DNA from 3 places in the Clostridioides sp. LIBA-7602 genome. Region 1 is predicted to be linked to each of the others. Evidence: riboswitches for the same ligand, from Rfam matches in the RefSeq annotation. Region 1 holds a riboswitch; each other region holds the start of a gene.
What was found. A riboswitch is a leader RNA that binds a small molecule or an ion and turns the genes downstream of it on or off. The one in region 1 is predicted to bind thiamine pyrophosphate.
Positions count from the first base shown of each region.

Region 1 (2,208 bases):
ACTATCAGTTATTATATCTGTTTTTCCAGTTGCTACTACTATACATTCAAGTTTTTCAGAAACTTTTTTTATTATATCAGTAGAATCTTCTTCATAGTCAAATGAATCTACACCTTTTCCCCTTACATCAAAACCACCTATAAACTTTATTTCTGCCATATTACCTTTAACTACATTAAATTTGACTTCATTTAAAAGTTTGTTTGTTAGTTCTGCTCTAGCTTTACTTGCAAATACTCCCACTGGGTCTAATATAACAGGTTTATTATACTTATTTGCTGCTTTTCCTGCTAATAAAAATAAATCTAACATATTTGAATTCATCGTTCCTATATTTATTACTACAGAATTTGCTATACTTACCATTTCTTCTACTTCCTCATATGAGAAGCTCATAAGAGGACTTGCTCCTATAGCTAAAGTTACATTGGCACAGTCATTTATAGTTACATTATTAGTATAATGAATTACCAATGGATTTGATTCTTTTACATCTTTAATTAAATTATACATAGCCTACCTCCAACAATTTTTTATTATTCAAATTTATAAAAATGATGCACTGGTCCTACTCCATGACCTATATCAAAACTATTTTTTATTGCTTCTGTTATATAGAGTTTACTTAAATTTACTGCTTCTGTTATTTCATAACCTAATGCCAAATAGGATGTTATTGCAGAAGATAATGTACATCCTGTTCCATGTGTATTTTTTTTATCAATTCTTTCACTTTTATAAACTTTAAACATATTTTTACCAACTAAAATATCTACTGCTTCTCCATCTAAATGCCCCCCTTTCATAAGGACAAATTTAGGACCAAGTTGTAGTATTTCTTTTCCTACTCTATTCATATCATCTATATTATTTATTTTTATTCCTGTGATTTCTTCTGCCTCTGGGATGTTTGGTGTAATTATGTATGCAAGTGGCATCAAGTATTTAATTAGATTTTCTTTTGCTTCTGGCTTTAATAAATAATATCCACTTTTAGATATCATTACAGGGTCTACTACCAAATATTTTGGATTGTATTTCTTTATATTTTCAACTATTTCAAGTATAATCTCAGGACTTGAAACCATTCCTATTTTTACAGCTTTTGGAGGTATATCTTCAAATACTGCCTCTATCTGTTTTTTTATTATTTCCTTACTTAAATCTTCTACTGCAAAAACTCCTTGAGTATTTTGTGCTGTTATAGCTGTTATTACACTCATACCATAAGTACCAATTGCACTAAAAGTCTTCAAATCAGCTTGAATTCCAGCTCCTCCAGATGAATCTGACCCAGCGATTGTAAGTGTTGGTATTTTATAATTACTCATTTATTCCCTCCTAAAGTTTAATTTAAATAACTTAATTAAAAAAGCTATACCTACAATAGGTATAGCTTAGAAATCGCATATATCATAAATAATATACACTTAAGTTTTATACTAAGCTTTCCTACGCTGGTATTATCCAGATCAGGTGTAAGGGTCGGTATTCCTCTCAGCTCTTGGCTCCCCTAGCTATTTTAATTTATTATATTTATAACTTCATTATATTACAATAGTATTTATTGTCAAGTTTTACATCATATACACTTATTATAATGTTAATGCTAATATTTATGTTAATTGTTCTATTTCTTTTCCAACAATATAAGCATCTTTATTATCAATTAAATCTATAAGTGTCTCTGGTTTTTTTATTATAGATAATTTTTTGTTTCTAGTTAATTTCTTTATATAACATTCCAATTTCATTGCATTACTTTTTGTATTGGTTACAAAATAAACTTCTAGTTTTTTAAATCCCTTTGCCCTTGTATATTTTGAATTAATTCCCAACTTATGTTCATTCATTCTTCTAACTATATTACTAGTATATCCAGTATATAGAGAACCATCTTTACATCTTATAATATATGTAAAATACATCTCAAATCACATCCTTATTAAATATATAAATATTATATTATAGAATTGATAAAAATGGCATGTATTTTGCATATGTAACCTTCTTAGTGTTAGTTCTAATGTAGATGTATAAAATCCATTCTATATAAGTATAACGCTAAAATTTGACACAATAATAACGTTTTTATTTTTATAATAAAAAATTCACAAATTATAAAAAATAAAATTTTCAAAAAAATTATAATTTTCAAAAAAATAAATTGACACGTATAAAAAAATTGTGATACCCTAATAAAAAGGG
Region 1 is NZ_CP196991.1:1,747,943-1,750,150, reverse strand. It holds gene thiM (hydroxyethylthiazole kinase) at 1-513, opposite strand, end outside; gene thiD (bifunctional hydroxymethylpyrimidine kinase/phosphomethylpyrimidine kinase) at 537-1,331, opposite strand; TPP riboswitch at 1,433-1,525, opposite strand; gene ACTG45_RS08350 (GIY-YIG nuclease family protein) at 1,617-1,928, opposite strand.

Region 2 (2,208 bases), 120 kb from region 1:
TCAGGTATAGGTGGGGTAAAAATTGAAAAGTATGGAGCTAGTATTTTAGATGAAGTCAAACAATATGTAAAAGAAAATGATATTAATGTTATTTGGGATAAAAAGGGTAAAAGGAAGCTAATACTAGATGGAGAAAGTAGAAAAAATAATGAAATAGCATTAGATTTATTAAATCAAGGAAAGGATATACAAAGTATTAGTCAAGAAATAGAGGTTTCATTATCAACCATCATTGGATATGTACATGATTATGTAAAGGATGGAAATAGTATAACATTTGAATTAGAATTAGAAAATTTCTATGATGAAGATGAAAAGAAAATGATTTTAGAAGTTTGTGAAAAAGTGGGATATGATAATTTAAATAATATAAAAAGAAAACTTCCAGATTCAATAAAGTATGAAAAAATAAGAGCTGTGATGCTTGATTCTTATCTTAAAAATTTAAAAAATGATATTATGTCAGAGTAATTTTTAACATATTCAAAAATAAAATTTGTATTATTGTGTTGAACTAATATTTTTGCTGTGTTATACTGAATTTGTAAAAATAATGAAAAATTAGAGCTAGGGGCGCTAGAATTGGCTAGCTGAGAGATAAAGCCGTAACTTACAAACCCTAATAACCTGATCAAGATAATGCTTGCGAAGGGAAGCTTTTAATATAATTTTGTTACATAAATAGACAAATTATTTAATTTTAGGGAAAATTTGTCTAAGTGTATATATGATTATAAGAGTGCTTTCCAAACAAGGAAAAGCACTTTTTTTATTTTCAAAAACTATAACTTTAATCTTGGAGGATTGTAATATGAATTATACAACACAAATGGATGCTGCTAGAAAAGGCATAATAACTAAAGAAATGGAAATCGTTTCTCAAAAAGAGCAAGTAGATGTGAATGAATTAAGAGAATTAATAGCAAATGGACAAGTTGTTATACCTGCTAATAAAAATCATAAATCTTTAAGTGCAGAAGGTGTAGGTAAAAATTTAAGAACAAAAATAAATGTAAATCTAGGAATTTCAAGAGATTGTAAGGATATAGAAAAAGAACTTGAAAAAGTTAGAGTAGCAATAGACATGAAAGCTGAAGCTATAATGGATTTGAGTAACTATGGTAAAACTAGAGAATTTAGAGAAAAAGTGGTTGAAATGTCACCTGCAATGATAGGTTCAGTACCTATGTACGATGCAGTGGGATATTTAGAGAAAGAATTAAAAGATATAACAGAAGAAGAGTTTTTAAATGTAATAAAACAGCATGCGATTGATGGAGTTGACTTTATTACTATACATGCAGGTCTTACAAGAAATGTTTGCCAAAAGATAAAAAATCATGAAAGATTAACTCATATAGTATCTCGTGGTGGTTCTCTGTTATTTGCATGGATGGAATTGAATAATAAGGAAAATCCTATTTACACTAATTTTGATAAAATATTGGATATATGCGAGGAATACGATGTTACATTGAGTTTAGGAGATGCTTGTAGACCTGGTTGTATAAAAGATTCTACTGATGGTGTTCAAATTCAAGAACTTGTAGTATTAGGTGAACTTACTAAGAGAGCATGGGAAAGAAATGTACAAGTAATGATAGAAGGACCTGGTCACATGGCTATTGATGAGATAGAAGCAAATGTAGTATTAGAAAAGAGATTGTGTCATGGAGCACCTTTTTATGTTCTTGGACCATTAGTTACAGATATAGCACCAGGTTATGACCATATAACAAGTGCAATAGGAGGAGCTTTAGCATGTGCTAAAGGAGTAGACTTTTTATGTTATGTAACTCCAGCAGAACACTTGAGATTACCTAATTTAGATGACATGAAAGAAGGCATAATAGCTGCAAAAATAGCTGCTCATGCAGGAGATATAGCTAAAAATGTTAAAGGTGCTCGTGAATGGGATAATAAGATGAGTAAGGCTAGAGCTGATTTAGACTGGTGTGAGATGTTTAGACTTGCAATAGATCCTGAAAAAGCCAAGAGATATAGAGATGAATCAACTCCTACTCATGAAGATAGCTGTACTATGTGTGGAAAAATGTGTTCAATGAGAACGGTTAAGAAAATATTAAACAATGAGGAGCTTAATTTAATATAATTTATGACTAGAATAAAATAAATTTAAAAAGAGGAGGTGATTTAGTGAAGGTTAATGGGAAGGACATTGAATTTAAAGAAAAATTAACTATAGTA
Region 2 is NZ_CP196991.1:1,866,660-1,868,867, forward strand. It holds gene recQ (DNA helicase RecQ) at 1-471, shown strand, start outside; TPP riboswitch at 560-671, shown strand; gene thiC (phosphomethylpyrimidine synthase ThiC) at 812-2,113, shown strand; gene thiS (sulfur carrier protein ThiS) at 2,158-2,208, shown strand, end outside.
Region 2: another riboswitch for thiamine pyrophosphate. It lies ahead of thiC (phosphomethylpyrimidine synthase ThiC); the one in region 1 lies ahead of thiD (bifunctional hydroxymethylpyrimidine kinase/phosphomethylpyrimidine kinase).

Region 3 (2,208 bases), 390 kb from region 1:
ACTTTATCAAGAGCATATGCACTTTTTGACCTTAGCATATAAACACCAAGACCTTTGGTTCCACCTAACCACTCTGCAACAGTTGCTGCCATTACAGCATATGTTGCAGATATCTTGAGTCCAGAAAAAAATTTATCCATTGCCATAGGAAATTTAAGATGAATAAATGTATTAATTTTATTTGAATTCATAGTCTTAAATAAATTTAAATAATCTTTATCAATATTCTCAATTCCATCTACAAAACTTATTAATATAGGAAAAAAACAAGTAAGCGTTACCATCAATATTTTTGGCATTGTCCCAAAGCCAAACCATATCATAAAAAGTGGAGCTATAATTATTGTAGGTATCATTTGAGTGACCAACATAATAGGATAAAGACATTTTTTTATTATCAACACAAAATCCATCAATACACCAATTATCAATGATATTATAATTGCAACTATAAAACCAAGTATTGCCTCTCCTATAGTAACTACAGCATGCATAGATAAATTTTGAGAGTCTTTAAAAAATACATTAAGTATATCTACTGGTGTGGGTAGTATATACTGTGGGACTTTTAAAACTTCTACCACAGATTGCCAAAGAATAAGTATAAACAAAAATGTTGCTATTGGATATATACTATCTTTAACTTTATCTATGATTTCTAAGTTTTTCATCTATAGTCAAGCCCCCAGCTTTTTCATCTACTCTAGCTACTGTTATAACTCTTTCACATCCAAGGTTAAAAGGGATTTTATGTACTTTCTTCAATAATTCAAAAACTTCATCAAAATCACCTTCAACAGTCGTACTCATTGCACCTATTTCACATTTAAGACCACTTTTTTCAATTTCAGCAATACAAGCATCTACTACTTTATACATTTCTTCTTCACCTTTGTAAGGTCTTAGTGGCATTACTGCTATGTCTGCGATTACCATTTAAATCACTCCTTTAAAAATAATTAATACCTACTAGGTATATTTTGTTTTTTATTAAAATTTTTTACTCCTAAAAAGATAATATAATATTTAAATAAAATAAAAGTCTTATCCACAATAGGATAAGACTTTTTTTCATCTTTACTGGTCTCCCTACACTGGCATTATCCAAACAGGTTCAAAGGGTCGAGATAAAATCTCCTCTCAGCACATTAGCTCCCCGAAATATATTATATCTTTTCTACTTGATTATACTACACTTATCATATTTTAACAAATTTTTTATTCATATTATATATTTTGTCTGTTTTAAAATATATAATACCAAAATAATATTTTAATAATACTTTTTACAAAATTATATGCCTACTATACATACTTATCATAATTTATTAGAGTTTATTAGAGTTTGATTAAATTTTAAAGTTTATATGTAAAAAATATACTGTTATAATGATTTTTTTTATTTTATTAACCATTTAACTTTGTTCAGCTTTATTTTACTGTATTAAATTAATTCAATCTAATTTAATAATAAAAATATATTACTCTAATTTGTCTATATAATATAATTATTTTACCTAATTTATTTTTGAAAAATAAATTATTTTTTTTAATTTTTAAATTTTTTAATATGTATATTGAAAAATAAAACGTTTTCCTATATGATTGTAATTGTAGAATAAAACTAAATAGGCAAAACTAGAGAAATTTAGTGACGCAAAGCTATAGGGACTAAGGCTTATAAAACAAGTTATGTCAGCCAGTTGCCAAAAAGATATTTTCTTTTTGTTTTTATGAAAGTTTTTTAGGGGGATAAATAATATATGTTTATAGATAAAAAGGATAGATGTACGCATATACTAACTGCATATATATGCAGTTCATACGATTACTGCAATTTTATAGATACACAATTAAATGACTTTATACTAGAATATGGAGAGAACGTGGTAGAATCTTGTTTGCATCAAGTGATGGTATTGGTAAGCAGATATAATTAAAGAAATTTTATTTTCTAGAAAACCCTTTTTAGTTTTATCTACGTTTTATAATACATTAAAGAACTAATTAAAATAAGCTTCATTATCTATTTTTCATGAAGTAAACAGTTGAGTTTATCTCATATACTGTTTACCCCAATTACATAATTCTAATAATATCGATTCCAATGATTTACCACGTTTAGTAGACAAATATTCAACTTTTGGAGGAATAGTTGGATAAGAAATTCTTTTAATAAGTCCATCTCTTTCAAGATACTTTAATTCT
Region 3 is NZ_CP196991.1:2,141,496-2,143,703, forward strand. It holds gene ACTG45_RS10215 (ABC transporter permease) at 1-671, opposite strand, end outside; gene ACTG45_RS10220 (MTH1187 family thiamine-binding protein) at 646-936, opposite strand; TPP riboswitch at 1,070-1,169, opposite strand; cyclic di-GMP riboswitch class I at 1,622-1,711, shown strand; gene ACTG45_RS10225 (hypothetical protein) at 1,764-1,940, shown strand; gene ACTG45_RS10230 (winged helix-turn-helix transcriptional regulator) at 2,055-2,208, opposite strand, start outside.
Region 3: another riboswitch for thiamine pyrophosphate. It lies ahead of ACTG45_RS10220 (MTH1187 family thiamine-binding protein); the one in region 1 lies ahead of thiD (bifunctional hydroxymethylpyrimidine kinase/phosphomethylpyrimidine kinase).